One region of the Virgibacillus kimchii genome, then DNA from elsewhere that is predicted to be linked to it. Evidence: riboswitches for the same ligand, from Rfam matches in the RefSeq annotation. Region 1 holds a riboswitch; each other region holds the start of a gene.
The links. Region 1 has a riboswitch for S-adenosylmethionine ahead of ACZ42C_RS13730 (DUF2292 domain-containing protein). Riboswitches for the same ligand answer to the same signal wherever they lie in the genome.
Positions count from the first base shown of each region.

Region 2: another riboswitch for S-adenosylmethionine. It lies ahead of ACZ42C_RS12300 (PLP-dependent aspartate aminotransferase family protein); the one in region 1 lies ahead of ACZ42C_RS13730 (DUF2292 domain-containing protein).
Region 3: another riboswitch for S-adenosylmethionine. It lies ahead of ACZ42C_RS00875 (methionine ABC transporter ATP-binding protein); the one in region 1 lies ahead of ACZ42C_RS13730 (DUF2292 domain-containing protein).

Region 1 covers NZ_AP043951.1:2,852,889-2,863,897, reverse strand. The annotation lists gene ACZ42C_RS13735 (glycerol-3-phosphate dehydrogenase/oxidase) at 105-1,763, shown strand; SAM riboswitch class I at 1,973-2,083, shown strand; gene ACZ42C_RS13730 (DUF2292 domain-containing protein) at 2,288-2,434, shown strand; gene ACZ42C_RS13725 (MetQ/NlpA family ABC transporter substrate-binding protein) at 2,625-3,458, shown strand; gene ACZ42C_RS13720 (methionine ABC transporter ATP-binding protein) at 3,455-4,456, shown strand; gene ACZ42C_RS13715 (methionine ABC transporter permease) at 4,446-5,099, shown strand; gene ACZ42C_RS13710 (CoA transferase subunit A) at 5,112-6,137, shown strand; gene ACZ42C_RS13705 (CoA-transferase subunit beta) at 6,140-6,898, shown strand; gene ACZ42C_RS13700 (CoA transferase subunit A) at 6,958-7,746, shown strand; gene ACZ42C_RS13695 (CoA-transferase subunit beta) at 7,739-8,476, shown strand; gene ACZ42C_RS13690 (histidine phosphatase family protein) at 8,739-9,320, opposite strand; gene ACZ42C_RS13685 (ArsR/SmtB family transcription factor) at 9,569-9,913, shown strand; gene ACZ42C_RS13680 (SulP family inorganic anion transporter) at 9,915-11,009, shown strand, end outside.
Region 2 covers NZ_AP043951.1:2,544,304-2,555,312, reverse strand. The annotation lists gene ACZ42C_RS12305 (DUF4097 family beta strand repeat-containing protein) at 1-476, shown strand, start outside; gene ACZ42C_RS12300 (PLP-dependent aspartate aminotransferase family protein) at 580-2,298, opposite strand; SAM riboswitch class I at 2,408-2,526, opposite strand; gene ACZ42C_RS12295 (hypothetical protein) at 2,914-3,111, opposite strand; gene ACZ42C_RS12290 (DUF4181 domain-containing protein) at 3,223-3,480, opposite strand; gene ACZ42C_RS12285 (hypothetical protein) at 3,717-4,259, opposite strand; gene ACZ42C_RS12280 (hypothetical protein) at 4,509-4,898, opposite strand; gene ACZ42C_RS12275 (hypothetical protein) at 5,062-5,394, opposite strand; gene ACZ42C_RS12270 (hypothetical protein) at 5,653-6,681, opposite strand; gene ACZ42C_RS12265 (hypothetical protein) at 6,848-7,018, opposite strand; gene ACZ42C_RS12260 (hypothetical protein) at 7,166-8,167, shown strand; gene megL (methionine gamma-lyase) at 8,318-9,502, shown strand; gene cls (cardiolipin synthase) at 9,971-11,009, shown strand, end outside.
Region 3 covers NZ_AP043951.1:129,127-140,135, forward strand. The annotation lists gene ACZ42C_RS00835 (3-hydroxyacyl-CoA dehydrogenase/enoyl-CoA hydratase family protein) at 1-1,378, shown strand, start outside; gene ACZ42C_RS00840 (acetyl-CoA C-acetyltransferase) at 1,398-2,573, shown strand; gene ACZ42C_RS00845 (acyl-CoA dehydrogenase family protein) at 2,644-4,428, shown strand; gene ACZ42C_RS00850 (arsenate reductase family protein) at 4,586-4,942, shown strand; gene gcvH (glycine cleavage system protein GcvH) at 5,012-5,392, shown strand; gene ACZ42C_RS00860 (toprim domain-containing protein) at 5,475-5,840, shown strand; gene ACZ42C_RS00865 (thioredoxin family protein) at 5,866-6,180, shown strand; gene ACZ42C_RS00870 (Uma2 family endonuclease) at 6,285-6,851, shown strand; SAM riboswitch class I at 7,216-7,325, shown strand; gene ACZ42C_RS00875 (methionine ABC transporter ATP-binding protein) at 7,413-8,444, shown strand; gene ACZ42C_RS00880 (methionine ABC transporter permease) at 8,434-9,102, shown strand; gene ACZ42C_RS00885 (MetQ/NlpA family ABC transporter substrate-binding protein) at 9,411-10,295, shown strand; gene ACZ42C_RS00890 (hypothetical protein) at 10,521-10,691, shown strand.

The sequences.
Region 1 (11,009 bases):
AATCATAAAAACTATTTTTAACAAAAGCTTCCGCTGGTTCAAAATTACTTGCAGAAAGAGAGTTGGCAAGAGCCGGCACTGTATTTTTTCATATTGAAGAAAGGATGAATGCATTGTATCTATCGAGCAGAAATCGAAGCAATACGTTAAACAGGATGGAATTAAGCGATTTGGATGTCATCATTATCGGAGGGGGGATTACCGGGGCAGGAATAGCACTGGATGCGAGTGTCCGCGGATTAAAAGTGGCACTTCTTGAAATGCAGGATTTTGCTGCCGGCACCTCCAGCCGCTCTACGAAACTGGTACATGGAGGCCTGCGTTATTTGAAGCAGTTTGAGGTCAAAATGGTAGCAGAGGTTGGAAAGGAACGTGCCATCGTATACGAAAATGGCCCGCACGTGACCACGCCGGAATGGATGATGCTTCCCTTTTATAAAAGTGGTACCTTCAGTCCTTTTATGACAAATGTGGGATTACGGGTGTATGATTTCCTTGCAGGAGTAAAACGGTCGGAAAGGAGGAAAATGCTCAGTCGTGATGAGGCATTGCAATTGGAGCCTCTTTTAAAAGATAAGGAACTTCTGGGAGCCGGTTATTATGTGGAGTACAGGACGGATGATGCCCGGCTGACGATTGAAGTGCTTAAAAAAGCGGTCGAACATGGGACACTTGCATTAAACTATGCAAAAGTAACGGACCTCGTATATGAAAATGGCACCGTATCCGGGGTGGAAATGGAGGACCAGTTATCTGGTAAAATACACGAGGTAAAGGCCAATCATATTGTTAATGCTGCAGGCCCGTGGGTGGACACCATCCGGGAACTGGATCAATCGAAAAAGGGAAAGACCCTTCAATTAACCAAAGGTGTCCATCTGGTTTTCGATCAGGCGCGTTTTCCGCTGACGCAGGCTGTCTATTTTGATACGCCGGACGGGAGAATGATGTTTGCCATACCACGGGATGGCAAAACATATGTCGGAACAACAGACACGGAATATGATAAAAATATTGCCAGTCCAGCGATGACGGAAAATGATCGTAATTATATTTTAAAATCCATTGATTTTATGTTTCCCGGGTTAAACCTTACTGACTCTGACGTAGAGTCAAGCTGGGCCGGTTTGCGTCCGTTAATCCATGAAGAAGGGAAGTCCCCTTCTGAAATTTCCCGTAAGGACGAGATTTTTATTTCCGACACAGGCCTTATCTCCATTGCCGGTGGAAAATTAACAGGGTATAGAAAGATGGCGGAGAGTGTGGTAAATGCGGTGACGAAAAGAATGGAAACAGGAAAGGAGCAGCTCAGCAGTTCCGGCACCAAAACGTTGCCGATATCCGGCGGGGAAGTCGGCGGTTCGGATGGTTTTCCCGGTTTCGTGAAAGAAAAGGTAAAAGAGGGTGTGGAAGCGGGCGTTGCGGAAGAGGATGCCAGGTTTATAGCAGAATTTTATGGTTCGAATGCACCCATGCTTTATGAGTTATATAAACAAGGAAAGGTGAAAAACAGCCGTTTGCAGCCGCTGACTTATGCCATGCTGCATTACAGCGTGGAATACGAAGGAGCCTGCAAACCAACAGACTTTTTCATCCGCCGCACCGGTGCATTATTTTTCGATGTTGACTGGGTCAACCAGGAGAAAGCCGCGGTAATGGAAGAAATGAAGGTAATGCTGAATTGGACGGAAGAACAGTCGGAGATGTATGAAGCGGAACTGGATCAGTTTCTTTATGAGGCAAAGCATCCGGTTGAAGAATGAAAATAGAGTCGGGTTCCTTCGCTAAAAATAGTTTGCATGTTATTTGGGTATTATTTATTTTTTTTAGTTCGTTCTGGGTGGAAGTTTTAACAGCAATGAAAGCGGGATTATTAGTGTACAGGAAAAAATAAAATGCAAATCCCCAGTTGACAACTAAAAATGAAACCGATAGAATAAACAGCATCATATTAAATTTAAATATTTCAAAACTCTTATACAGAGAGGTGGAGGGAATTGGCCCTGTGAAACCTCGGCAACCATTGATTTTAATTTCAAACGGTGCCAAATCCAACAGATTTATATTATCTGAGATATAAGAGGTTTTTGCTTACATATGCTGTAATGCTTCGACCTCTTATATATTAAGGGGTCTTTTTTCATGTGGTACTTCCTCAAGTGAGTACTGAGCCCTCTGTATAATTGTTCAAGGGAGGCGAGGCTGCGCGGAAATACATGCTCATTCATCAAAGTGCTGCTTGTAATTGGAATACTGCTTAAGAAAGGGTGAGGATGTGAGTCAGAAGGTGAAGAAGGGTACAGAAGAAAAAGAGAAATATGAAATAATTACAAATGCGCTGAAAGATTTACGGTTTGGAGAGATCAATATTACGATTCATGAAGGGAAAATTGTACAAATTAACCGGATTGAAAAACAGCGGTTTTCCAATTAAATAAACAGAAGCTGACCGGACAACTGGAGGCCTCTTGTATCACTGAATTGCTATGCAGCTTTTTAGTGATGTGAGAGGTTTTTTTAATAGCTTAATAGATGCAAAAAATTGTTCGGCCCAGTATATCTGTCCCAGGAAAAATCAGGCATAACCAATAACAAAAATTGAAGCTGACCAGGAGGTTTATTAGATGAGAAAAACATTCATTTGCCTATTGCTATTCATAACAGGTGTCGCTTTGGCTGCATGTGGTTCGACTTCTGCAAGTGAGGAAGGCAAGGAAATAACAATAGGGGCAACAGCAGGCCCTTACAGTGATCAACTGCAGGAAGGAATTATCCCCATTCTTGAGGAGGAAGGTTATTCCATTGATGTCGTGGAATTTAACGACTATATTCAACCGAATAATGCGCTGAATGAGGGGGAAATTGATGCCAATCTATACCAGAACCGTAATTATTTGAACAACTTCAATGCAGACCATGGAATGGATTTAGTTGTCCCTTTTGCAGTGCCGACAGCACCAATTGCCTTATATTCAGAAAGACATACTTCGCTTGAGGATGTGGAAGCAGGAATGAAGGTGACATTGCCGAATGACCCGGTGAACCTGGCAAGATCTCTTCATATGCTGGAGGATTACGGCTGGATTTCGATTCATGAGGAAGCGGATCCGATTACAGCTTCTGAAAATGATATTGAAGAAAATCATTTAGACCTGCAGGTGGAGCCAATCGATCCGGCACAAACACCAAGGTCTTTGGGTGATACTGATTTTGCATTTGTAAATGGCAATTTTGCACTTGCTTCAGGCTTGAAATTGGAAGAAGCGGTGGATGTAGAGAAGACTTCAGAGGATTTTCTGATCTATTTAACCGTACGTAAGGAAGATGAGAATGAAGATTTTGTGGAGGCATTAAGAAAAGCTTATGAATCCGAGAAATTTCTGAAATATACCAATGAGCACTTGCAAGGATATGTGAAACCGCCATATCAAGTGGAAGTGGAGGAGAGCACTGAATGATAAAAATCGTTAATGTAACAAAGCAATATGATAATGTGACAGCATTGGAAGCAGTTAATTTAACGATTCATAAAGGAGAGATTTTTGGCATCATCGGATACAGTGGAGCCGGCAAGAGTACATTGCTGCGGTGTCTGAATTTATTGGAAAGGCCGACAGAGGGAAAAATCCTAATCGATCAAAAGGATATGACCAGCCTTTCGGATAAGGAGGTAAGAAAAGAAAGGCAGAAAACCGGGATGATCTTTCAGCATTTTCATTTGATCAGTTCAAAAAAGGTGTATGATAATGTCGCATTTTCCTTGAAGGCAGCCGGAAAAAGCAAGCAGGAAATTAATCAGCGTGTACCGGAGCTGCTTGAAATGGTCGGTCTCAGTGAAAGAGCGGATCATTACCCTGCCCAGTTGTCCGGCGGCCAAAAACAGCGGGTTGGCATAGCGAGGGCGTTGGCCAATGACCCGAAAGTATTGCTCTGTGATGAGGCAACATCTGCACTGGATCCAACAACAACGAAATCCATTTTAAAACTGTTAAAAGATATCAATGAGAAGCTCGGAATTACGATTGTGCTGATTACCCATGAGATGTCGGTCGTGCAGCAGATCTGTCATCGGATTGCTGTCATGGAAAATGGAAAAGTGGTAGAGGCCGGAGAGGTGTATGACCTGTTTTCCGGTCCGAAAAGTCCTTTGACGAAGGAATTCGTGCAAACGGTCCATGCCTTGTCACTCCCTGACCGGCTGCTTGAGGGGAGAAAGGGATCAATTGTACAAATTATCTTCAGAGGAAAATCTGCCGAAGAAGGAATTATTTCCGAAACGTTGGCCAAGTTTCAAGTTGACATAAATATTTTGCATGGTCAAATTACGTATATTCAAGATCGTCCGTTAGGCACCCTCATTATTGAAATCGTAGGGGATCAAAAGGAAATAGACAGCACTATTGCATATATTACAAAGCGGACGAATCAGTTGGAGGTGCTTGCCGATGTCGCTTGATATGGTAAATGAATTCGGGCAGGCATTTTTGGATACGTCATGGATGATGGGGATTGCTGTATTCTTTGCGATTATCATTGGTGTTCCACTGGGGATTGCTTTATTTGTTACAAGTGAAGGGATGTTCTGGGAAAACCGATTTATGCAGCAGGTTGCAGGCACAATTATTAACATCATCCGGTCAATCCCTTTTATTATTTTGCTTGTTGTGCTTATTCCGTTAACCAAACTGATTCTTGGTACAACGATGGGCCCAACTGCCGCCAGTGTCTCACTAAGCTTTGCTGCGGTGCCATTTTATGCACGACTGGTGGAAAATTCACTGAGAGAGATTGATAAAGGAGTAATTGAAGCTGCGGAATCATGCGGTGCTTCCCCGTGGCTGATTATAAAAGATGTCCTTTTACCTGAAGCAAAATCGGGGATGATTGCCGGTTTAACCGTCACAGTCATCAGTTTATTAAGCTATTCTGCGATGGCGGGAATTGTTGGCGGAGGAGGGATTGGTGACCTTGCCATCCGATTTGGCTACTACCGCTTTCAAAATGAAGTCATGATCGCCACGGTTATTATATTGGTCATCCTTGTACAGCTAATTCAGTTTATTGGTGACCGTACAGCAAAAGCAGTAGATAAAAGATAGGGAGGAAGAAAGATGACGGAAACAATCGTGAAAGATACAGATATATCAAGGCTTTACGGATGGGAGCATCCTGATCACATGAGGGAGTTCAGAAAAAAGCATAAATCACTGAAAAAGAAGGAGAAGTTAACAACCCTGGAAGAGGCGGTAAATAGCGGAGTGAAGAAAGGGGATTATGTTGTATTTGGCGGCATGGGTTCTGTCAGAAATCCCATTGCTGCAGTGCACGAAATTATTCGTCAAAAAACCGGGGATCTAACCATTGGCACAAAGGGATCCCAGCATGATTGGCAGTTATTGGCCGCAGCCGGCAATGTAACAAAAGCAGAGGTGTCCTATGGATTCGCCGATGAAGTGCGCGGGCTTGCCCGGCCGGCGAGAGCAGCTGTGGAGTCAGGCCGTTTAAAGGTATTGTCGGAAACAACCAATGCGGCATTTCAATGGAGATTTACGGCTGCCATGAAAGGCCTTTCCTTTTACCCAACCCGGTCCTCACTCGGAGCGGATACATTGCACTACAGCGGGTCCAAAACAATTATCGATCCATTTACGGAAGAGCCTGTAGAACTTCTTCCGGCATGCTACCCGGATGTGGCGATTCTTCATGTGCACCGGGCGGATCGTTATGGTAATTGCCAGATTGATGGAAATGTGGCAGAAGACGTGGAAATCGCACATGCTGCAAAATTTGTTTTGGTTACGACCGAGGAAATTGTGCATGATGAGGTAATCAGCAATGATCCGGCATTAACAAAAATTCCTTATTTTGTTGTTGATGCAGTAGTGGAGGCGCCATACGGGTCCCATCCAAACCAGGTTCCGGGGCTTTACTCCTTTGATGAGGATCATTGGCAAACTTGGCTGGATGCTTCCACAGCGGACAAAACGGTGGAGGCATATTTGGAGAAATATGTATTTGGAAGCAGGGACCATTATGATTATTTGGAAAAAATCGGCGGCGTGCGTGTGCTTCGTCAGTTGGAAAAGATTGAAAACAAATTAGCCGCATACCCGAAAGTAGCGAAAAGGAGAGGTTAACGATGGCAAATGAGACAGAAAAAATGATTATTGCAGCTTCCCGTATGTTGCCAAATGACACGGCAGTATTTGTGGGAACCGGGATGCCGTTATTGGCATCTGTACACGCCTTGAACTCTGAGGCAACGGATATATTGCTCGTATATGAAGGCGGGGGTGTCGGCGGAAAACCGACAGGGAGACTGCCCATTCAGGTGAGTGAATCCCTGACCTATGAAAATGGGGTCACTGTAGGATCGATGGATTACGTCATGAGTCTTGCGCAGGCAGGTTGGATTCAATACGGATTTTTAGGCGGGGCACAGATTGATTCATACGGAAATTTGAATACAACCGTTATTGGTGACTGGGAACAACCAAAAGTCAGACTGCCTGGATCTGGTGGTGGTGCGGATATTGCTTCTTTATGTGAACGGACTATTATACTCATTCGGCAGGACAAAAAGAAATTTGTCAAGGAGCTGGACTTTCTGACAAGTCCGGGTTACTTCACTGGGCCAGGGGAAAGGGAAAAAGCGGGACTGCCTGAAAACACAGGTCCGTACCGTGTAATTACCCAGATGGGGATTTATGGTTTTGACCAGGATACAAAAAGAATGACACTGCTTGAACTATTTGAAGGCTATACATTGGACGATGTGCAGGAAGCAAGCAGTTTTCCGATTGCAGTTGCAGAAGATTGGACATACACACCGAACCCGACGGAAGAAGAATTGGAGACATTACACGCCCTTGACCCGGACGGTGTAGTTTTGGCGTAAAGGTGTAACCGTTGCGTAACATAGGATGAATGATATTTTTCGAAAAAAGGAGAATCAATATGTCTAAACAAATTACTTTAAAGGAAGCAGTGGCTTCCATTTCCCCGAATGGAGCGCTGCTTGCACTGGGAGGAAACGCATTGCATCGCTCCCCGGTCGCTTTTGTGGAAGAGCTGATCCGGCAAAATAATGAAAACATATCAGTGATTAAAACAGCTGGTGCACTTGATGTCGACTTACTCGCATTGGAAGGTGTGTTGGATAAAGCATACGGCGGGTATATTGGCTTTGAAATGTTCGGGCTCGCACCAAATTACCGGAAAGGCGTCCAAAACGGAAAGGTAACTGTTAAAGAGCATGCATGCGCCAGTGTCATTGCTGCTCTAAGAGCAAGTATTTATGGGGTGCCTTTTCAGCCGATTAATGGCTTCCAGGGGAGCGAGCTTCCCGAATTGACCGGACTCGTTCGTAAAGTAAACTGTCCATTTACCAATGAAGAAACTGCAGCGGTGCAGGCGCTGAAGCCGGATGTAACTGTCATTCATGCGAACATAGCCGATGAACAAGGCAATGCTTTTATAGATGGAGCGTTATATGAGGATTTGATTATGATAAAGGCAGCAGAGCGGGTAATTGTCACAGCGGAAAAAGTAATTGACTCCGGGGAATGGGAAGTGAAACCCCAGGTGCCGGGGTTTCTCGTGGAAGGCGTTGTCCATGCTGAAAAGGGAGCGGCACCGGGAAGCTGTGCCCCGTTTTACGGGATAGATCAGGAAGCCATAGCCGATTACTTAAAAAATCCGGAGTCATATCTGGAAAAAGTGAAAGGAAGTGTCGCCCATGTCTAGTGTGGAAACAGTGCAGGCTGCAGATTATATTACCGTTGCCATGGCAAGGTTGATCAAAGATGAAGAGCGGGTTTTTCACGGGGTTGCCTCCCCAATGCCGGCGGTTGCTATTCAATTAGCAAAAAACCTTCATGCGAAAAATGCTGTCTATGTGAATATCCCGGGTGGTGTGGATGCTGTGCCTCAAAGCTATTCCAACTATTCCACTGCAGATCATTCTTTGCTGGAAGGTTCCATTGCAGCATTTTCTTTAGCAGACATTTTCGATCTGTCTGCAAGGGGAGGACTGGATGTTGCCTTTCTGGGCGGTGCCCAGATTGATGGCAGCGGCCGGATAAATTTAAGTGCTATCGGCTCCTTTGACAAGCCAAAGGTCAGGCTGCCGGGGGGAGCAGGAAGTGCTGCGCTGCTGCCGACGGTGAAACGGGGCATTTTATGGAAAACAAAGCATGATAAAAATAGTCTTGTAGAAAAATTGGAAGTGACTACGGCTGCAGGGAATACGGACTCCGTAATTACCCCTTTAGGTGTGTTTAAGCGGGATCATAAGGATGGCAGATTGCGTCTTTATTCCGTTTTTCCGTACAGTTCCATAGAAGAAATTGTTGAAAACACTGGATTTACTGTAGAAAAGCATCAAGATTTTCAGTCTTTTTCCCCGATTACAGAGGAAGAGGCCAACCTGCTGGAAACAATTGACCCCGGCAACATAAGATACAGCGAGTTTTAGTGGAGCGGAGAAACAGGTGCTGTTCCAGGCAGAGAGTTGCTGCGCTGTGGTGGAAAAAGGAAGTGGATAATTCTCTTAAGTGCCTTGACAGCGATGCTGGGACACAGGAATTTGATGAGGAATAAAGCAGTTTAGAAAGAGGAACCAGAACAAGAAAGCTGCAGGAAGGGAAATTTACAGCGAGGATAATGGAAGCTGCCTTCTATAGCCGGGTATATCATTTATACCGGCTCTACCGAATGCGGGAAGAGCCGGCTTTTTCCTATTGAAAAAAATTCGGTAAATGAGCTGTCCGATTAACATCTTCAACATTCCATGTTTCGTTTTCGAAGTAAATGTTGCTGATGCATCCATTCATCAGCCTGTTATTTTCCAGGATGTGCTCATTACCTGAAAAGGTGGTAAGAATAGTATTGATCACGGCGCCATGAGCTACCAGTAACACCCGTTGGTGAGGATATAATCGGGTAACTTCCTGCAACCCCTTCATGATCCGTGCTTGGAAATCTTCCTTATTTTCCTGTTTCGGGTAGTTTTTATCCGGATAAGCGATCCTGCGCGCTTCATAGCCCATTCCTTCCGCATCACCAAAGTAGCGCTCTTTAAACTGATCCATCAATTGCAGCGGCAGATGCAGCTGTTGATTAATAATCTCCGCTGTTTTCTTCGCCCGCTTTAATGGACTGGAAATAAGCACGTCATAACTCGATGATGCCAGGTAAGCACTGCATGCCTCTGCCTGCTGTACACCCCTTGGATTCAACGGGATATCCGTCATCCCCTGCAGTCTCCGTTCCACATTCCAATCCGTTTCCCCGTGCCGGATTAAACAAATGGTTGTCATGGCTGTCCCCCCGTTAGGCTCGTTTTGTTTGACTCATATTGTATCTATTTTTACTTCTGTCGTATAGCGAAATGATCCAATCAGAAAACGAACCCGGCATCCGTTTGGGAAGCTGGAGGTGGCCGGTAAGGCCTCGGTATCGGTGAGCACCCCCGTTGCAATTAAGCAAAACTGTAGTATAATTAATATATACATATTCAAATATTAGAATATGTTATAACGAGTCTTAGATAAAAGGAATGATTTCGTTGTGGAACGATTTGCAGCAGTTTAAAGCAGACTTTTTTAAAGCAATGGCACACCCTCTCCGCATTCGAATTCTTGAATTATTGGCGGACGGGGAAAAAAGTGTCAATGAAATACAGCAGATACTCGAAAGTGAAGGGTCAGCCGTATCCCAGCAGTTGAGTGTACTTCGCAACAAAAATATTGTCGTTGGCCAGAAAGATGGAAAAAAAGTCATGTATACCCTTCGTGATCCGGCAATTACCGAATTGCTTGATGTGGCGCGGGAGATTTTTAACAACCATCTCATTGATACGTATTCGATGCTGGAAGAACTGGATAACAAGGAAAAAAAGGAGCAGGAATGAATTGAAGGGAATATGGACTGGAAGGTTTGAAGGTTATTCCTGGGAGTACTTTCAAAAAGACTTACTGTCGGGAGTGATTGTCGGGATTATTGCAATCCCCCTCGGCATGGCTTTTGCGGTTGCTTCCGGTGTGAGCCCGGAATATGGTATTTACACGACCATTATTGCGGGTATTTTAATTTCCGTATTTGGCGGTTCGAGGTTTCAAATCGGCGGACCGACCGGCGCATTTATCCCTATACTATTAGGCATTGTGCTTACATACGGCTATGCCGATCTATTGCTGGCAGGGTTTATGGCTGGTATTATGCTTGTGCTTATGGGGATCTTTAAGTTGGGTTCATTAATCAAATATATACCCCGCCCGGTGACGATCGGTTTTACATCGGGAATAGCCGTCATTATTTTCACCGGACAAATTGGAAATTTTCTCGGGCTGACAGGTATGGAAAAACATGAAAGCTTCCTCGCCAATATGCAGGAGATTTTCCTGCATATCGATTCGGTCAGTCTGTACAGCATCGTGACGGCTGTGATCTGCCTGGTTGCTGTTTTACTGACCCCAAAGTTGTTTCCCAAAGTGCCGGGCCCGCTTGTGGGACTGGTAGTCTCGACTGCAGTGGCCAGCCTGTTTTTCACGGGAAGCATCCCGACAATCGGGACCGTTTTTGGCGAGATACCCAGCAGCCTTCCCGCATTTCAAATGCCGGAAATCACCATAGAACGTGTATTGCGCCTGTTGGTGCCTGCTTTCACGATAGCCATGCTTGGCGGGATTGAGTCTCTGTTATCAGCTGTTGTTGCCGATGGGATGACCAACAGTAAACATAACAGTAATCGCGAGCTGGTCGGCCAGGGGATTGCCAATATTGTCACGCCTTTATTTGGCGGAATTCCTGCCACAGGGGCAATTGCACGGACGGCAACCAATATTAAAAGCGGTGCCTACTCACCAATGTCGGGAATCATTCACGGCATTTTTGTTTTGGTGACGTTATTACTGCTGGTCCCATACGCTTCCTATATTCCGCTGGCAAGCATGGCACCGGTTTTAATGGTCGTAGCCTGGAATATGAGTGAACGGAAACAGTTTGCC
Region 2 (11,009 bases), 310 kb from region 1:
TTTCAGGTTCACCGGAACTGAATATATACTTGCCGGATAAAAGGTATGAATCTCTCACTGCCGAGATGGATAACGGCGCTTTTCAGGCTGAGGATCTGTCAATTAATGAAATACAGGCAAAAACGGATAATGGAAGTGTTGTATTAGACAGGGTTATGGCGGTGGCTGCCGATGTAAGAACGTCCAACGGTAAAATTGAATTGAACCATGTGGAAGGGGATGTCACAGGCAAATCCAATAATGGGGCTATTTCACTTACAGCTGATGATTTGGATCGTGATATTAACATGGAAACAGATAATGGCAAAATCACGGTAAAGACGGAAAAGGAACCAACAAATGCGGTTATTGATGCCCGGACGGATAACGGAAGGATCACGGTCTTTGGAAACACAGATTGGGATACAGTGATTGGAAACGGGGAACACGAAATAAAATTGCGGACAAATAATGGAAGGATAACGATAGATAAATAGCCTTTCTTGTGAAAAACCTGTGTTAATTATATCAATCATTCATAGTAACAATAAAGAAGGCATACACCAATCTACACTGGTGTATGCCTTCCGTATTAACATTCTAATTCCCGGCAACCACGGTCGATGACTGTCCGCCACGCAGGCGATTTACTTCATCAAGCGGATTTTTCCCGGTGATTACTGTAATCCCCGCTGCGCGTGCATGGTCGATGGTTTCCTCATGTCCTTCAGGCTGTTCCACTAAAAGAACTTTGCCCTGCTTATTAATAAACTGTTCTATCGTACCTGCCGGCAGCTTTGCGCCATTGACCCATACAGCATCTACCTGGTCCACTTCTTCAATGCCGGAAACTTCTTCCGATTCCCCGATGGATACCAGCTTGAAGCCAAATGCTTCCAGTTTGGTTGCTGTTTCTCCGGCCTTGTCAGCTTCTGCCACGGCAATCACTTTTTGCCTTGGTGCGCCTTCACTGCGGTCAAATGGAGAGGAGAATAACCAGTTGGAAGCTGCTTCCTCTGATACCTCGAATACCGCTTCTTCACCGGTTGCCTTGGCAATTCCCTGATCCAGTGTATAGAGAACGTCCTGTATTGATTCCAGGCCGACAGAGAGCCGTACAAGTTCCTCTGTTACCCCGCTTGAAGCCAGCTGGTCCTCATTTAACTGCTGATGCGTTGTGGAAGCAGGGTGGATAATCAGCGATTTCGCATCACCCACATTGGCTACATGCGACCATAGCTCAATATTGTCAATTAATTTTCTTCCTGCTTCTCTGCCGCCTTTAATGCCAAACGTGATAATGGAGCCAAAACCGCCACGTAAATATTTTTTCGCCAGTTCATGGGATGGATGCTCTTTCAGGCCGGGATAATTCACCCATGCAACAGCGGGGTGTTTCTTTAGATATTTCGCTGTTTCCAGTGCATTTTCATTGTGACGCTCAATACGTAAATGCAGTGTCTCCAGCCCTTGTAAAAATTGAAATGCATTTTGCGGGCTTAATGATGCACCAGTATCCCTGAGCAGCTGTACCCGTAATTTGGTGGCAAAGGCTGCTGGACCTACATCGACAAAACGAAGTCCGTTATAGCTTTCATCCGGCTCGGTGAATCCGGGGAATTTTCCATTGTCCCAGGCAAAACGGCCGCCATCAACTACTACACCTCCAATGGACGTACCATGTCCGCCAATCCATTTTGTTGCGGAATGAACGATGATATCCGCACCCCAGTGAATTGGTTTGGAAAGTGGGGCAAATGTGTTGTCAATGATTAAAGGGATACCGTGTTTATGGGCAACTTCCGCCACCTTTTCCACATCAAAAATGTACAGGCTTGGGTTTGTAATGATTTCCCCGAAAATTGCTTTTGTTTTATCGGTGATGGCTGCTTCAATGGCGTTAACATCTGTGCCGTCGACGAGCTTTACATTTACGCCATAGCGCGGTAATGTATGAACGAAAAGGTTATACGTTCCGCCGTACAGATTACTGTCGGCAATGATTTCATCGCCGCTTTTAGCCACATTTAAAATGGCATAGGTGATCGCAGCCATTCCGGAAGCTGTAGCTACCGCAGCAACCCCATCCTCCAGTTGAGCCACCCGCTCTTCAAAAGCGCCGACGGTAGGATTCATGATCCGGCTGTAAATATTACCCGGTTCTGCAAGTCCAAATAAATTCTGTGCATGCTCCGTATCACGGAAAACATAGGATGTCGTTTGATAGATTGGCACCGCCCGGGAACCTGTAGTAGGATCCACTTCCTGGCCACCGTGAAGTAATACTGTTTCTGGTTTTTGGTAATGAAATTGAGACATGAAAAATTCCTCCTTGAGTTGTTTGTTTTTAATTAAAGTTATCTGGAGGAAGACGAGTTAAATATAAAAACCCTCTTCCTAAGAAGAGGGTGTTATGTAACCGGTCCTCCTCTTATCTTCCAGATCGGACTTGATCTGTAGGATTTAGCACCGTAAAAAGCAAGTATTACTTGCCTTCAGGTTGCCGGGCTTCACAGGGCCTATTCCCTCCACCGCTCTTGATAAGAGATTTAATTTTTTAGATTACGATTATTATAGGATTAAAGTTGCGGGTTTGTCAAGGGTTATTTTGAAAGGTTTTTTTTTCGATGTACTCTTTCCGAATAAATTTGAAGAAATATAACGAGGCTCGACAGCGGATGTTACATAAAAGTCTGATCAACTAATCTCTTTTAGCCAAGTCTTCCAGCCAATCAGTTACGATTCTGCTAAGAATAAATGAAATTACAAACGCTAATATAAGTGAAATTAAACCTATAAAGAAGGAGAGGGCTCTATCATAAAAAAATAGATCCGCTATGTAGTTGACTATACGGAATAAAATCAGGAAAATAACTATAAATGAAACTACATTAATAAGTGGTCTAAATTTAAGTTTCATGCTTGTTACTCCGCTCAATAATCTTTTATTTTCTCTAATAAAATTTTTGTACAAGCAACAATTAGCCCAGCGAGTAATATCATTCCCGAATAAATAGGTTGTAGGTGGGTTTCGGCAACCCCTCCCCAAGGGAAGATAACCTGATTTATTATAGGGAAAATCCAAAAATTTAAGATGTAAAATCCTAACATTGTCCCAAGGATTAGTCTCATTTTATATTTCCCCCTTTCAATAACAATAAACTTTATTCAAGTATTTGCCCGATAGTAGATTAAGCCTGTTCTGCTTCTCTCCAGATAGCCAAGACACCTCAAAAGATTAAATTATAATGTAAGACCAAGCAAGTTATAATTAACAACGATTACAGTAGCAATTACGACCAAAAGCATTTCAGTTATTGTTAAAATGAATTGTTTTGGTTCTTCTGCGTATTTCCATTCAAAAAATGCTCTTACGATGTAATCACAAACGCTTAAAAGGACTACTACAATAACAATTAGGTAAATTGAAATATTAGGATTATTTATTACATACCCAAGGAAAAATAAAAGGATAATCATAGTGATAATCCTTAACCCCAATCAACTTTTATACAACTCGTTTATATGATTATATGAAAAAGGCTTTCTTCTTACTTTCTCTATTTTGAGCGTTTTTCTTAATAAACGTTTAACTATAGTGATAATGATAGCCATAATTAATATAATTATTCCGAATTTTAACCAGATCATATTATCCCTCTTAAATATTAACATCCAATACTTGAAAAAATACAACAATTTATGGTGGACCGAATTCTATAAGTTTGTTAATCCTTTTAGTTTATTTCATTAATTGAAACCGCTTCAATTAAAGTTGTAAAGTATGTTTGAACGACGTTATTACTATTTCGAATTGCATCGCTACGGAAAATCAATAGTATTGCCTCATAATCATCCTCTAAAAACTCAAAATTTATTCCTATTTGTACAGAGTTATTCGCTAGTACCTGATTAAAAGTACCGTCTTGTTCATCAATCTCAATCGCAACGTTGGTTTCTTTCTGTTCATTTGCATGTTCGGTCGCGGAAGAGCTAATTTCATTAGTTGACGAGGAGGTGGATTGATTGTGATCATCTGAAAAATTATAAGCTTCATTTATAAAAATATGATTTTCTTCTAAAGCCAAAGAACTATGATTTATTATTTCGGCAGTTATGTAATAGTTATTATCATCCAGCTGCTCAATGTTTAGTATATTAAGTTCCACATCCTCTTGTTTTACAATCATTTCATTTTCTTCTGATAAAAAATTTGTCATTATTACAGCAACAATAACAATAATAAATCCAGTGGTGAAAAGAAAGGTTTTCTTGCTCATAAGTTTCCTCCCTTGTATGTCTGTCCTGACTTTTGCCATAAGTCTTACATACGGTTGATTAAAAGGTAAGAAGGGTATAATATTTCATTATCAGATCAATAAACGGCTTAAGAAGATTGAGATACAATATAAAATAAATTTAAGCCCCCCAAAAAAATTAATGTTGAAGGGCTTAGGTTAGTATTCCCTTTTTACAGATTTTCTTCCAGTTCGGCCTCTGGCTTCTGAAAAGGACGAGTTAACGTTTTATTATTGGTATACTATAGTGTAATTAAACCCTTGTGTAATTGGATCAACATTTGTACCTTGGGCCATTATCAATAAATAATCATTGTTGTTTCTTAGACTTCCTGAATCAAATAATCCAATTTCATCAATCACTTCTCCATATGCAGTTTCTTGTCCTTCGACAGTGTCGTAATAGGTATATGTGTCATTACCAGTTTCTGTTTCTGTAGGCGCAGTGAGCGCTTCGTATGATGAAAAGATTTTACTACCTGGTTCAACCCAAACTAGAATGGCTCTTCCGATATTACTTAAAATGTTACCACTGGTAATACCAGCATACTCTCGACTCCAAAAAATACCATCTACATTTTCTGATCTATTGAAGATTTCAACATCATCTGCAATTGTCAACGGTTATTTTGAAAGAGTTTTTTGCGATGTACCCTTCTTTTAGTTTTGCTAACAAAAAAATAAAGGTCATATTTTTGTGAAAAGTTACATTGCCTCGATATTTTGATCGAAATAGGATGAACAAAAGGTTTGAAAAATAACGCCTAAAAAGGCCCTGCGTATTCTATTTAGAATTATTCACATTTTGTCTCTTAAGCGATTTAAATAAAGAAATAACAAGTAATAAAATAGCTAGAAGTTTTAATAACTCAACTGGCAAAGATAAATAAAAAAAAGCTGTGGATACAACGATATCCAACTCCTGCAAATAAAAAATAAGTTCATCTGAATATAAAATGTAAATATAGGAACTAACTTTGTCTATCAAAAATATTAGGAAAAACCAAAATGTAGCCTTATAAATAGGAGAGCCAGCTTTTCTACCCTGTACAGAAATAATGATTCCTATTAAATAAAGTAAAGCAGGAGCAATTTCTATAAACAACGATAAAAACATAATACAACTCCTTAAAGTAAAAAAATGTACCTATAGTATATCATTGATTTGGGGAGGCGACTAGGCGACAAGCGACTACCTCCCCATCGTTATACCTGTCTACGTATAATTTTCATGTACGAAGGTAATTAAAGTTAAAAACATTTTAGATAGTAGATTTTTTAATAAAGATACTAAAATGAGATTAGTATTTAAAAAATCCATGATTCACTAAATTTTTCATAACAAATAATAGAGTTCTTTTCTTCGGATTCTCAGCTAGTCAAAGATAATATCAATGGCTTCCCAACGAGTTCCAAGACCACCATCCAAAGCACGAGCACTACCTAAAAAGCTTTCGGCAAATGAATCCATATAAATATAATATAAATGGTTTGCTGTCATTAACATTTCAGGCATTGTCACTCTATGTGGACCTTCGTCAAACTCTTTATATTGTCCAGATGTAGTACAATAATCCCTAAGATATTCATGATAATATGCGGTATTTGAACTCACGTCATAAAAAATATTTCTTATATTAAATCCCGCAGTGGAATTATCCTCCTGTATGCTTGTACGACAAGTACCATTAAATGTCAAGGCCCTCCAGCTTATATCTGGGTATAATGCAGGTTCCTCGCTATTCCCTTCTTGTGTTAGTATATAAGCACCTGAATGTACATTTGCAGTAGTAGGAAGATAGAATTCTGTAGTTTGGACTCCTGATGTATTATTTTGTAAATCATGATTATAATTTGTATCACCAAATAAAGTTGAGTCTTCAAATGCATAGTTACCGGTATTAGCTCTTGAACTCACTCCCATGGTGAGTACGTATGGATCGCTTGCGTTGTCAAGCTCATAATTTTCACCCATTGCTATATCAATAATATGCTGTCTTAGTCTATTTTTATCATCTGTATAGCGTAAGGAAAGAAGGTGTTCTGCTATAGATTCTAATTTATCTTCTTCATTTTTTAATTGTATTTTTAAATCATTATTTTTATGACCTGATTCACTTGATGTGAGTTCATTTTTTAGATTACTATATTCTTCACTTTGATTCTTTAATTGATCCAATAAATCTTCAAAATCTGCGTTAAAGTCAGGTGTTAAATTTAATTTGACCTCATCTGAATTTGGAGAATCAAAGTCAACCTCAATTACATTCTCTTCATTAAAGTTACCTTTATCCAATGCATTTCCTTCAATAGTTTCAAGATCTAGAGACCCTGCATTAGCAACAGTGAAAGGCAAGAACAGTAAAATCAAAGTAATCATAATTATATTAGATTTCTTTTTCATGGTAATCCACCTCGTATAGTATTATTATAGACTCATCTGATTGTTTATTTGACTTTTTTTAAGTTCTTACAGTATTAAATAGGGATTGAGTAACTATACAATAAAATTAAATGTTGCTGTTGAAGCCACGTCGATAGAATAATAAACAATACATTGTCACTCCATACTAATGCTCCCCTCCAATATGCCTCCCATCATCTAGATCTGATTCAGCGTAAAGTTCATGCATTTTACCTTCGATCGTACCATTACTTACATCACTAACATTAAAAACAGCACCCATCAGAATAATACATGCCCCAAAAAAAACAATAAATCTTTTCAATAAATTTAACACTCCTCTCCTCCTTCAATCTTAAAATGATTACATGTATAATATATCTAGGTGACTAGTTTTATTTTAAAGGTAGAAAATGTGAACTTCGAGTGTCACTTATGCCACTTTTATCTCAAAATGTGAATGTTTTCCAAAAAGGGTGATTTAATGTTTGAAAATATTCCTGAAAGAATTGGAGAGAATATTTTATATTATCGTGAATTACGGAGGATGACACGTGAAGAACTTGCTGAAGGTATTTGCGACAAACGCACCCTTCTTAGAATTGAAAAACATGGGCAAGGTGCGGGGATTGAACTTGTTTACAGACTTTGCTCCCGATTAAACATTCCCATTCATTATATGTTTCAACAATTGTCAATCAATCGTATGAAGTATGTAAATCGTGTGAAGCAACTTTGCCGTGAATTTGTTTACAATAAGGAGTATGAGGCTCTGGAAAATATTATAAAAGAGGCTGAGGCAGAAATAGAGAGAGATTCCCACTATATGAATACGGATATTTACAAATATCTCGCTTGGCATAAGGCAATTCTCATCCTGAAAGTAGAGGGAGATATCCCCAAGGCCAAACAGCAGCTATTAGATACTATTCCGAGTAGTTTAATAACAGAAACCGATATTGGCATAGCAAATTCGCTTGGAATGATTTTTTTAGATCAAGGTTTGAACGGTGAAGCCTTTCAACACTTTCATCATGCCTTTCAAGCCATTAAACAAATACCTCTTATGGAAGATAAAAGTTTATTTGTTCGCGTGGGATACAACCTTGCATTAACATACGCCAACAAGAATAATCATGAACGCACGCTAGGCATAGCTTATGAACTTCTGTATTACATAAAATCTCATTCTTTAGAATACATGAAAGGGCGAATCCATCATATGTTGGGAATCTCCCATGAATACCTGGGCTATTACGATGAAGCAGAACATTACGTAATAACAGCGATTCAAATTTTTACAGAAAAGAAACAGGAAATCCATGTAATTGAAGGTTTATGTTCACTATCTGAAATTCAATTTAAAATGGAGAAAAGAGAGCAAGCAAAATCTAATTTAAAACGGGCTGATCATAAGCTGCAGCAAACAGGGAACAGGCAAGAGGTCCATGATAGAATAGCTGAAATAAGCTCTGTGTATTTGTGAGGGGATAATTATATACTATAAGAATTTAAACAGGAGAATAAAATACTACAATTCTGGGAATTTTGGAAAACGCTTTCAAAAATTCTTATTATAGAATAAGATAGTAGTAAGTAAGCATGGTTATATACAACGATTTAAAGGGGGATTTGCATGACAAAAAAATCTGCACATTTTGAGACGAACGTCATCCACGAAGGTTATGATTCAAAAGATATGCTGGGAAGCCTGGCAACACCGCTGTTTCAGACATCCACTTTTACTTTTGATACAGCAGAACAGGGAGAAGCCCGCTTTGCCGGGGAAGAGGCAGGGTACATGTATTCCCGGCTTGGCAACCCGACGGTAAAGGCGCTGGAAGAGCGAATAGCCGCACTTGAGAATGGAGAAAGGGGACTTGCTTTTGCTTCAGGCATGGCTGCTGTTTCGGCCATTCTGATCGCACTGACCAAAGCAAATGACCATATTCTCTGTTCATCCGGGTTATATGGCTGTACATTCGGCCTGCTGACATTAATGGAGGAAAAATATAATATTACGCATGACTTTTCCATGATGGAAACGAAAGAAGAAGTAAGATCACGGATTAAACCGGAAACATCCTGTATCTATGTGGAAACACCGATTAATCCGACGATGAAATTAATTGATTTAGAGATGGTCGCCGAGGTGGCAAAGGAATACGATATTCCTGTCGTCGTTGATAACACATTTGCATCACCTTATCTGCAGCGGCCCATCGAACTTGGCTGTGACGTTGTAATTCACAGTGCGACGAAGTATATCGGCGGGCATGGCGATGTGGTTGCAGGCCTTGTTGTCGGGAAAAAGGACTTCCTTGATTCCGTGGCCATGACAACGCAAAAAGATATGGGCGGGATCATGTCCCCGTTTGATGCCTGGCTGCTGCTCAGGGGACTGAAAACATTACCAATCCGGCTTGACCGGCATTGTGATAATGCAGAAATCATCGTGGAAAAGCTGCGCAACCATCCAAATGTGAAAAATGTGTATTATCCGAGTGATGAAGCTAACCCGGATCACGTTATTTGCAACAAACAAATGAAGCGCGGCGGCGGGATGATTTCCTTTGATGTAAAAGGGTCGAAAGCGGATGCACAGCAAATGCTGAACCATCTGGGATTCTTAAAAATTGCCGTCAGTCTTGGGGATGCAGAAACACTCGTTCAGCACCCGGCAACCATGACTCATGCGGTCGTGCCGAAAGCATCCCGTGAGCAGATGGGAATCTCAGATCAGCTCATTCGTTTATCTGTCGGGCTGGAATCCTGGGAGGACATTTGGGAGGATTTGGAGCAGGCATTGGGCAAGCTTTAAAATTGTAATTATTTTGGTATATAGTCAGGATAAACTTGGCCGTAAAGACACTTTTTATGAGGGCAAATTTGGCGATAATCATAATATAGGGATACAAAAGGCGCGTTTCAGTAATAATATACTGAAGCGCGTCATTATTTTTACTAATTTCGGCATGACAACCTGTGTATTCCTCGAAAGACACTCATTCATGAAGTTTGTTTTCAAATAATCTCAAAAGGGTAACAGGAATATACTCCCATACCATTTTCTATGTGACCGTTCAGCATCTAGTCCTCCTGCTGGATTCGCCCAATAATTAACAGAGGAGAAGAAAAATATGCTATATTATTATTAGTGTATCAAAATTCAAACTGAAGCTTAGCAGAATACTTTCTGCCGTCAAAATATTTGTCTTCAGTTTTTGTAAATTTGCGGCGGCGAAAACTGCCAGAAAAGCGAGTTTTTTAGTCTTGGAGGACGTTGTTGATGGATATTTTATCCTTATTACTTGGAATCATTATTATATTAAATATTGCTTTGGGAATTTCGATTATCTTTCTGGAAAGAAAGGATGCCCCTGCCACATGGGCCTGGCTGATGGTTTTATTATTTATACCGATTCTCGGTTTTTTTCTTTACCTGATTTTTGGGAAACCAATTAGTAACCGGCGAATATTTACCTGGGATACAAAAAGCAGGTTAGGTGTTAAAACAGCAGTACAGTCACAATTGCGCGCATTAAAAGAAGGAAGCTTTCAGTTTAAGGAGGATACGATTGCCGAATATGAGGATCTCGTTTATCTCCATTTGCGGAATGATGATGCCATTTATACACAGGATAACGCTATAGATATTTATACGGATGGCACAAAGAAGTTTGATGCTTTAATTCAGGATATGGAAAGAGCGATGGATCATATCCACCTTTTATATTACATTATGCGGGACGATAACCTCGGTAATCGGATTGCAGATGTACTCGTTAAGAAGGCAAACGAAGGCGTGGAAGTGCGTGTGCTTTATGATGACATGGGTTCCCGGCGCCTGGGCAAAAAGTACATTAGGCGGCTACGGCAGGCAGGAGTAGAGGTGGAATCCTTTTTCCCCCCTAAAATTCCGATGTTCAATTTTAAGATCAACTACCGCAATCACCGCAAATTGGCGATTATCGATGGGAAGATAGGTTATATAGGCGGTTTTAATATCGGGGATGAATATCTGGGGAAGAAAAAAAAGTTCGGCTATTGGCGTGATACGCATCTTCGAATTTACGGAGATGCTGTCCGACATTTGCAGACAAGGTATATACTTGATTGGAATCAGGCTTCGCGCAATGATATTTTATATGAGGACAGGTATTACGATTCGAAAAACGCGGGGAATGTCGGTGTGCAGATTGTTTCCAGCGGTCCGGATTCGGAATGGGAACAGATAAAAAACGGGTATATTAAAATGATTTTATCGGCAAAGGAATATATTTATATTCAAACACCTTATTTTATTCCGGATGAAAGTTTGCGGGATG
Region 3 (11,009 bases), 1.5 Mb from region 1:
GCAGGAAAAAGGATCAAAACGCAAATTGAAAACACTTGTATCCGCAAAAGGTGATAGAGCCGGAGATCTTGTCTGGTCTGTCATCAAGCCGGCACTGATTTATTCCGCTGAGTTAACAGGGGAAATAGCCGATGACATACTCTCCATTGACCAGGCAATGAAATGGGGATTCGGTTGGGAGATGGGACCGTTTGAATCCTGGGATGCCATTGGCTTGAAAAAATCAGTGGAGCGTATGCAGAAAGAAGGAGAAACGGTACCCGAGTGGGTGCTGAACATGCTGGAAGCAGGCAATGAATCCTTCTATAAACAGGAAAACGGAAATGTGTATTATTACGACCAGGGTGAATATAAGCAGCAACAGTTCAATCCGAAAGAAATCAATCTGAAACGCTTAAAAGATACAAAAGGCGTCATTAAAAAGAATGCCGGAGCCAGCATGATTGATCTTGGAGACGGGGTAGCTGCTGTGGAGTTCCATTCCAAGAGTAATGCGCTCGGCCTGGATACGATGCAAATAATCAATTATGCCATAGAAGAAGTGGATAAAAATTATGAAGGACTAGTCATAGGAAACCAGGGGAAAAATTTTACTGTAGGTGCCAACCTGGCATTAATGTTAATGGAAGCACAGGATGAAAATTTCTTTGAACTGGATATGGTTGTCCGTCAGTTCCAGGACATGGGAACAAACATTAAATATTCCAATAAACCTGTAGTTGCTGCGCCATTTAATATGACGCTTGGCGGCGGTGCGGAAGTTTCCCTGCCGGCAGCGGCAATTCAGGCTTCACCGGAAACCTATATGGGACTCGTTGAATTTGGTGTTGGATTAATCCCGGGCGGTGGCGGAACAAAAGAACTCTATCTGAAAGAACTCCGCAATCTGCCGCAGGGAATTGATTTTGATTTATCCAAAGTTGCGAATGATGTATTTGAAAAAGTAGCCATGGCGAAAGTATCCACGTCAGCGGAAGAAGCCCGTGAAAATGGCTTCCTGGACGCAAATGACGCCATCAGTAAAAATCCGGATCATCTGCTTCATGACGCGAAGGAAAAAGTATTGGCACTGGCAAAAGCCGGATACCAGGCACCGCAAAGGGAAAAAATCCCTGTTGTTGGAGATGCGGGCTATGCAGCCATGCTGCTTGGAGCAAAATCACTTCAATTCAGCGGATACGCGTCAGATCATGATGTGAAAATAGCCGAAAAGTTGGCATATGTATTATCAGGCGGTCGTATAAAAGAGGGGACCGTTATTGACGAACAGGTAATGCTTGATTTGGAAAGAGAAGCGTTCTTAAGCTTAATCGGAGAACCACTTACACAGCAAAGAATGCAGCACATGTTATTAAAAGGAAAACCATTACGCAATTAATAGAAGAGGGGGAAGAAATGTGAAGGAAGCAGTAATTGTTGCAGGAGCAAGAACCCCTGTAGGCAAAGCGAATAAAGGATCACTTGCAGACACACGTCCGGATGATTTGGCCGCATTGACGATTAAAGAAACACTAAAACGTGCTGACAATTATGATGGAAATATTGATGATGTTATTATCGGCTGTGCCATGCCGGAAGCGGAACAGGGAATGAATATGGCACGCAATATTGCCGGTCTTGCCGGACTAAGAAATGACGTGCCGGGAATTACGATTAATCGTTATTGTTCATCAGGCTTGCAAAGTATTGCTTATGCAGCCGAGCGGATTATGGTCGGAGCCAGTGATACGATCATCGCCGGGGGAGCAGAATCGATGAGCCTCATCCCGATGGGCGGTCATGTAATTAAACCAAATCCAACGCTGGTTCAGGATGCCCCCGGGTACTATATGGGAATGGGGCATACAGCGGAAGAAGTGGCAAACCGCTTCAATATATCAAGGGAAGATCAGGACAGATTTGCGGCGCAAAGTCATCAGCGTGCGGCGAAAGCGATGGAAGAAGGCAAATTTAAGGATGAGATTGTACCTGTGGAAGTAACCCAGCGTGTTATTGGTGAGAAGAACAAGATGCAAGAAAAAACATCCCTGTTTGAGATGGACGAAGGGGTACGTGCAGATACCACACCGGAAATCCTGGCAAAACTGCGACCTGCCTTCCATGCACAAGGGTCAGTCACTGCAGGAAACTCTTCACAAATGAGTGACGGAGCAGGTACAGTATTGGTCATGGACCGGGAAAAAGCAGAGGGCGAAGGATTAACACCACTTGTGAAATTCCGTTCTTTTGCAGTAGCTGGAGTAGAACCGGAAATTATGGGTGTGGGCCCTGTTGAAGCTATACCAAAAGCATTGAAGATTGCCGGTCTGGATTTATCGGACGTTGGTTTGTTCGAGCTTAACGAAGCATTTGCTTCCCAATCTGTCCGAGTTATTGAAGCATTGGACCTTGATACGACCAAAGTAAATGTTAATGGCGGAGCTATTGCACTTGGCCACCCGCTTGGTATGACAGGGACAAAATTGACATTGACTCTGATCAATGAAATGAAACGACGCAATGAGCAGTTTGGTGTTGTTACGATGTGTATCGGCGGAGGAATGGGTGCTGCCGGCGTTTTCGAACTGCTGTAAACCTATGAAATTATTAGCTTGAAAGAATAGTAATTTTAAAAATTACTCCCAATGGAAAGGAAAGATAAACATGAGTGAAACAAAAGATAAATTATTCAAAGGCGGAGGGTTCCTTGTTGAGGACTTAACCGGAGAAGATGTAATTACACCGGAGGATTTTTCAGAAGAACATCATATGATTGCCAAAACAACAGAAGATTTTGTTGCCGGGGAAGTTTTACCCAAAGTGGACAATCTGGAAAATCATGAATTTGAGCATTCTGTTGATCTATTAAAGAAAGCCGGAGAACTGGGGCTGCTAGGGGCAGATGTACCTGAAGAATATGGCGGACTGGGTCTTGATAAAATCAGTTCTTCCTTAATCACCGAAAAATTTTCCCGTGCAGGCGGTTTTTCCGTCACCCACGGGGCACATGTTGGCATCGGTTCCCTGCCTATCGTATTCTTTGGTAACGACGAGCAGAAAGAAAAATACTTGCCAAAGCTGGCAACAGGTGAACTACTGGCAGCCTATGCGCTGACAGAGCCAAGTTCAGGCTCCGATGCCCTTGGGGCTAAAGCAACAGCCAAACTGAATGAAGCAGGTACCCATTATATTTTAAACGGGGAAAAACAATGGATTACGAACTCTGCGTTTGCAGACGTGTTTATTGTGTATGCAAAAATTGATGGTGAGCATTTCTCTGCATTTATTGTCGAGCGTGAGTTCCCGGGTGTTTCCACTGGACCGGAAGAAAAGAAGATGGGAATTAAAAGTTCTTCCACCCGTACCCTGGTGCTTGAAGATGCAGAAGTACCTGTAGAGAATCTGCTTGGTGAAAAAGGCCGCGGCCATATTATTGCATTTAATATCCTGAATGTAGGTCGCTATAAACTTGCTATTGGTGGTGTTGGCGGTGCCAAACAGGGAATTGAATTAGCTACCAAATATGTCAATGAGCGTAAACAGTTTGATACGCCAATCTCCAGCTTCCCATTAACACAGGAAAAGCTGGGAACGATGGCAGCGGAAACGTATGCCAACGAGAGCTCGGTATACCGCACCGTAGGTTTGTTCGAGCAGCGTATGGGGGCCTTGACAGATGAACAATTAAAAGATGGACGCGAAGTAGCAAGAGCGATTGCTGAGTATCAAATCGAATGTTCCATGAATAAATATATGGCGACAGAGCTGCTCGACTATGTAGCGGACGAAGCAGTTCAAATGCATGGTGGGTACGGATTTATGCAGGAATATGAAGTGGAGCGTATGTACCGTGATTCCCGTATCAACCGGATCTTTGAAGGAACAAACGAAATTAACCGTCTGCTTGTTCCCGGCACACTGCTGAAAAAAGCAATGAAAGGTGAACTTCCTTTATTCGAAAAAGCACAAAGCCTCCAGGAAGAAATCATGATGATGATGCCAGAAGAAGTAGGAACAGAAGCGTTGGAACAGGAAAAACATTTACTCACTAACGCGAAGAAAATTGTTCTTCTCGGTGCAGGGCTGGCAGCACAGAAATATATGAAGAAAATTGAAAACGAACAGGAAATCCTGGCTAACCTGGCAGATATGGTGGCAGAAGTATACAACATGGAAGCAGCCATTCTGCGCACGGAAAAAGCGATCGGCAAATCCGGCGAAGACAAGAATAAACAGAAGTTACTATATACACAAGTATATGCACAGGAAGCATTTAATCGGATTGAAGCAGATGCGAAAGAAATCCTTATCGCTGTAGAAGAAGGAGACTCACTAAGAATGATGCTTTCTTCCCTGCGCAAGTTGACACGTCATACACCAACAAATGTGATTGCGAAGAAGCGTGAGATTGCTGCGAAGATTATTGAAGAAGAGAAGTATGTAGTTTAATAGAAGAGATTACACAGGATCCTTGTCCTTTTCAGGCGAGGGTCCTTTTCTATTTATTCCAGTATTATGCAAAACGCATGATGAACAGTTGAATTTGTAGAATATGCCTCTATATATTTGGTATAATAAACGTGGATGAGACAAAGGAGGGTCGATTATGGCACTTAAATTTTACTGGTATCCCAAATGCGGTACATGCAGGAAAGCAAAAAAATGGCTGGATGAAAATGACATAGCATACGATAGCATACATATTGTGGAGAACCCGCCGTCTCAAAGTGATCTTGAAGACTTTATGGCAAAAAGTGGTCTGCCTGCCAAGAAGTTTTTTAATACGAGCGGCAAAAAATACCGGGAATTAAACATAAAGGATAAAATAAAAGATGCAAGCATGGAAGAAATGGCGGAAATATTGGCATCGGACGGTATGCTGATTAAGCGGCCAATTGTTACGGATGGGGAAAAGGTAACTATTGGTTTTAAAGAGGAAACATTTGAAGAAACATGGCTTTAGAAAAAGAACTGGATAAACGGCTGATTAATTAGTATAGTTGAAGTATGATTATTTATTGGAGGGATTGACATGGACACACCGAAAGATCTATTGTACTCAAAAGAACATGAGTGGATAAAAAAAGAAGGAGACAAAGTTCGGATCGGGATTACGGATTTTGCCCAGGATGAGCTTGGTGACGTAGTATTTGTGGAACTTCCCGAAGTTGGAGACGAGCTGGAACTGAACGAACCGTTTGGAAGTGTAGAATCGGTAAAAACAGTATCCGAATTATACGCACCTGTCAGCGGCACTGTTGTGGAAGTCAATGAAGAGCTGGAGGATAGCCCGGAATTTGTGAACGAGTCACCATATGAAAATGCCTGGATGGTTGTTGTGGAACTATCCCAAGAGTCTGAATTGGATGATTTGCTGTCAGCGGAAGGCTATGAAGCAGAAATAAGTGAATAGTTAATTCATCGGTAACTACCTGGCTGGCGTTTACATGTCAGCCTTGTTTTTATTACTTATTTAGTAGGAGTGCTATGTCAGCATGATGAATGAGTCGGAAAAAATCATTATTGTGGAAGGGTTGACAGATAAAAGGGAGCTCGATAAAGTAATTGCCGAGGATCTTACGATTATTTGTACGAACGGTACACTTGGGGTGGAAAAGTTTGATGAACTTTTGGATGAATATGAACTGGATCATAAAGAAGTCTATATTTTGACAGATGAAGACGAGCCGGGTATAGAGCTCCGCAAACAGCTGGCACGGGAACTTCCGCATGCGGAGCATATTTATGTGAGCAGTGAATACCGGGAAGTTGCAACAACGCCCGGGCATGTTTTGGCAGCAGCACTTTTAGGTAAACACATAAAAGTGGATCCTTTTTTTCTGATTGACAGGGAATACTAGAAACTTAAAAGCAAAGGTGATTTTTTTGAAACAAGCAACATTAGAGGAACTGGAACAGAATGATTATTTATTATATATTTATACCCCTTTTTGCGGTACATGCAATCTAGCCAGATCCATGCTGGAAAAAATTGAATCTGTCCATCAGGAGGATGTTTTTCATGAAATGAACGCCTCTTTTTACCCGGAATTCATGCAGGAAAAAAAGATAGAAAGCGTGCCTTGCCTGCTTATCAAAAGAGACGGCAAGATACAAGAAAAAGTGTATACCTTTTATTCAATCCCCAATATTTATACGTATTTATATGAGTACAGACCGGAGATGTTTGCGAAGAATTAGCAGGTATTGTCTAAAAAATCCCTATACCTTTTTTTAATTTCTGCTGTAGACGGTTACAAATCGTGGTAAAATAAAATCAGCAGATAAAAAGTGAGGGAAATAAAATGAATCAATACCGAAGTGATTCAGTTTCCATTGAAGAATACTTTCAAATACGGGAAAACTCTGATGCTTTATTGGAATATATTGATGGGTTTATTTACATGTCGCCATCTCCTTCTACCAAACATCAACGTATAACCAGAAAACTGGAAGCCAAGTTTGGCGTTTTTCTTGAAGGTAAGTCATGTGAATTATTTCATGCGCCATATGACATTGAATTAAAAAGCGAAGAAATAGAAGATTCCAAAGTTGTCATTCCCGACATTAGTATAATTTGTGACAAGGCTGGTTTTACGGATGCCAGATATGTCGGGGTGCCAAATCTGATTGTGGAAATTCTCAGCAAGTCCAATCAATCACATGATTTGATTACAAAATTAAATATCTATATGAACTATGGTGTAGAAGAGTATTGGATTGTTAATCCGATGCTGGGTACCATAACTGTATACACGCTTAATGATGACAAAATGTATGAGCAGCATGACATAAAAACAAATACTGGAGAAATCACCTCTAAATTTCTTGAAGGTTTCAAGGTGGATATTGCAAATATTTTTAAAGATTAAATATGGCTCTCCGCTATTTAGTGTTGAGAGTACAGTCAGAAAGTAGAATCAAAGTCGATTTGACATGGAGCCTCTGCGGGCATGAATTATGAGCCAAGCCGCCAAGCATTAAGGAATGTTGGCTCACGCATTCGATGTTATCATGCCCGCTTCTCCAAATAAAATCTCCTATTCTAACTTCGATTCCCATACTAAAGAGCGAAGAAGATTAAATATTGTTTAGCGTAACCTAATATAAAATCCTGTGCAATAATTACTGGGATTGGATGTACAAATTTATTTATTTTTACGACAACAACTACTGATTGACACTTATAAGGAATAGTGCTATTATACTATTTATCATCCGAAATAAAATGTTCATCTCTTATCCTGAGCGGTGGAGGGGCTGGCCCTGTGAACCCGCGGCAACCTTCAAATCCTGAATTTGAAAGGTGCCAATTCCTGCAAAGCAATCGCTTTGACAGATGAGAGAACGTAAAGACCGATTATTGCGTCTTTCTGTTCTCCGGCAGAAAGGCGTTTTTGATTTTTTGGCCGAGATAAGTTAGGGGGATTACTGTGATATCCATCGAAGGGTTGAGTAAAGTATTTGCTTCAAATAAGAAAAAAATAACGGCTGTAGATGATTTGACCCTTTCGATTCATGAAGGTGAAATCTTTGGTGTCATTGGCTACAGCGGGGCGGGAAAAAGTACGTTTGTCCGCTTGCTTAACCGTCTGGAGGAGCCTACCGGCGGACGGGTAGTCATGGGCGAAAAGGAAATCACTGCATTAAACAGTAAAGAGTTATGCCTTGCCAGACAGGATATTGGCATGATTTTTCAACATTTCAATCTGCTTTGGTCCCGGACAGTGGAGGATAATATTGCTTTTCCGCTGGAAATAGCCGGGATTTCCAAAGCAGAGCGCAAAGAAAAAGTACAAAACCTTATCAATTTGGTTGGTCTTTCCGGCAGGGAAGAAGCATATCCTTCCCAACTGAGCGGCGGGCAAAAGCAGCGGGTCGGCATAGCCAGAGCTTTGGCAAATGACCCAAAAGTATTGCTGTGTGATGAGGCGACTTCTGCACTTGATCCGGAAACGACCAATTCCATTCTGGATCTGCTCGTGGATATTAATGAGAAGCTTGATTTAACGATTATATTGATTACCCATGAAATGCATGTTATTCGTAAAATCTGTAACCGGGTGGCGGTGATGGAAAATGGAAAAATTGTCGAGCAGGGTGATGTGCTCGATGTTTTCTCCAAGCCAAAGCAATTGGTGACAAAGAAATTTGTGGAACAGGTCATGGGGACAAATGATGAGGATGAGAGCATGGACTACCTGCTTCAAACATATGAAACAGGCAAAGTCGTCCGTCTCCATTTTGTCGGTGAAACAACCAATCAGGCCTTGATCAGCCAACTGGCCAAGCAATTTGATATTGAAATTAATATTTTGCAGGGGAAAATTACGCAAACCCAGGCTGGCGCATATGGAACTTTAATTGTACAGCTGGAAGGAAATGAAGAAGAAATAAATAAGGCTGCCCGTTTTATTCAGGAAGATACCTCTGTGGAAATGGAGGATGTCGGATATGATGGATAATTTCTTTTCCAATCTGGATGCCCAGGACTTGATTGAAGCAACTTATGAAACACTTTATATGACCATTGTTGCACTGGCAGGTACGCTCGTTCTCGGGATTATGCTTGGTTTACTGTTATATATGACAAATAAAGGCGGAATTTGGCAAAACAAGTATTTAAATATGATTACAGCTACTATTGTAAACGTATTTCGGGCAATTCCATTTATTATTTTGATTTTGTTATTATTTCCATTTACTAATTTACTGGTAGGAACCCTTCGCGGGCCCACTGCTGCTTTGCCGGCATTGATCATCGGGTCGGCACCGTTTTATGGGAGACTCGTGGAAATTGCTTTAAAGGAAGTGGATAAAGGTGTCATTGAGGCAGCAAAATCCATGGGGGCAAAAACTTCCACCATTATATTTAAAGTGCTGCTCCCCGAATCCATGCCTGCACTTGTTTCAGGCTTAACGGTGACAGCCATTGCCTTAATCGGCTATACTGCTATGGCCGGTGCCATCGGAGCAGGAGGACTTGGAAACTATGCTTATTACTTTGGCTTCCAGCGCAGGGACTGGGACATCGTGCTTGTTTCTACCATTTTGATCGTAATCATCGTGTTTCTGTTCCAGTTTATCGGTGATTTCATTACGAAAAAACTGGATAAACGTTAGAGACTAAAGGTGGAAATGCCCGTTTAGCGACGTATAGAGTGGACTGAGCCGCAGGAGATAAAGGAAACACGACAACGAAAGGAGTCGATGTTGACCAATCGGACGGAGGTGAAGGAAGTCTGGGACTGCGGTACAGTCGTTCCTCGCCCCACCGTAAAGACCCGCTATCGCTGGGCATTGGAGCTGGACGTGGCTAAATACCTTTGCCAAATTATCCAAAGCTTACAAGTTTTATAGTATGTTGAATAATGAATAATTAGGTGAATCCTATTTATCATAAAAAACACATCAAAGGAGAAGAATGACTTATGAAAAAAATACTAGTATTTTTATCTGTTCTATTAATATTATTCCTGGCTGCCTGTGGAGGAGATTCCGAGAATGACACCACGGAAAATGGCGCAGCTGATGATGCGGATACAACCGAAGATGAGGCAACTGAAGAAACAGAACCTGTGGAAATTACCATAGGCGCCTCCAGTACACCACATGCAGAAATCCTTGAAGAAGCGCAACCCCTGCTTGAAGAAGAAGGTATTACATTAAATATTGAAGAGTATCAGGATTATGTCTTTCCAAATGATGACTTGGCAAGTGGAGAACTGGATGCAAACTATTTTCAGCATATCCCCTATTTAGAACAGACGGTTAGTGATACAGGGTATGAATTGGATTATATTGATGGCATTCATGTTGAGCCGATGGGTGTTTATTCCCAGGGAATAGCAAGTGTGGATGAGATTCCAGACGGGGCAGAGGTAATTATTAGTAATTCTGTAGCAGACCACGGTCGTATTTTGGCATTATTTGAGTCAGAAGGTCTGATTACACTTCCGGAAGGCACTGATCCTGAGGAACTTTCTCTGGATGATATTGAAGACAATCCGCATAATCTGACTTTTTCACCGGATGTAGATCCTGCATTACTGCCTGAGCAATATTTTGCCGAAGAAGATGCGCTGGTAGCCATCAATACTAACTATGCGATTGATGCCGACCTTAATCCGCTTGAGGACGCATTGTTTATTGAAGGGGAAGATTCTCCATATGTGAATGTGATTGGTGTGCGTGCTGAGGACTTGGAGGATGAGACTTTGAATAAGCTGGTGGAAGTATTGCAATCAGAGGAAATCCAGAATTTTATTTTGGAAAACTATGATGGAGCAGTTGTTCCGGTTGGAGGAAACAACTAATCAGTGGTGGATTATTTCTCTGCAAATTGAAAGCATGGTATATTATACGCGAGAAATTAGCCAAATGTTTATGAATGACTATAACAATAAATGTCACAATCAATAATATGTTGTGTAATCGTATGAGATACGTTTAAATCTACATTGTAGAGGGAATCGTCCTTGTGATAACCTTGTTATGGACAGAAAACGAAAGGATGGTTCACTATTCATAGTGGCATACGCGTGAATCACACGCAGGAAATGGAAAAGGCAATGCAGCAGTCCCATAAAATGGGGTTTGCAGAGTATGAAAGAAAGCTGGATAAACGCCTTGATGTGGAGAAAAGAAGAGAAAAAGAATATGAAGCATGTAAGCATTTAACTACGGATATTGATAGTCAAATTCAAAGATAATCTAAAAAAACTGATGCTCCCGGGTGGGCATCAGTTTTTTTTGCATCTGAAAAGAGTTAATGAAAAAGAATGCAGCTTATATCATCATATTGATTATTGGGCTTGCAATAGGAATATATATTTTTACATATTATTTTTCAGACTGGGATCTTACCGGAAGTGTAACGGAAACCTATTATAATGAATCAAGTTATATGATTGAAGTTAATTAGATGACACCTGTCAAATAATAAAATGTTTTAACTTTGATTAAAATACGGTATATTATAAGTAGAAGTAAATATAATAATGACAAGATCGTCAGCGCTAATACGCTAA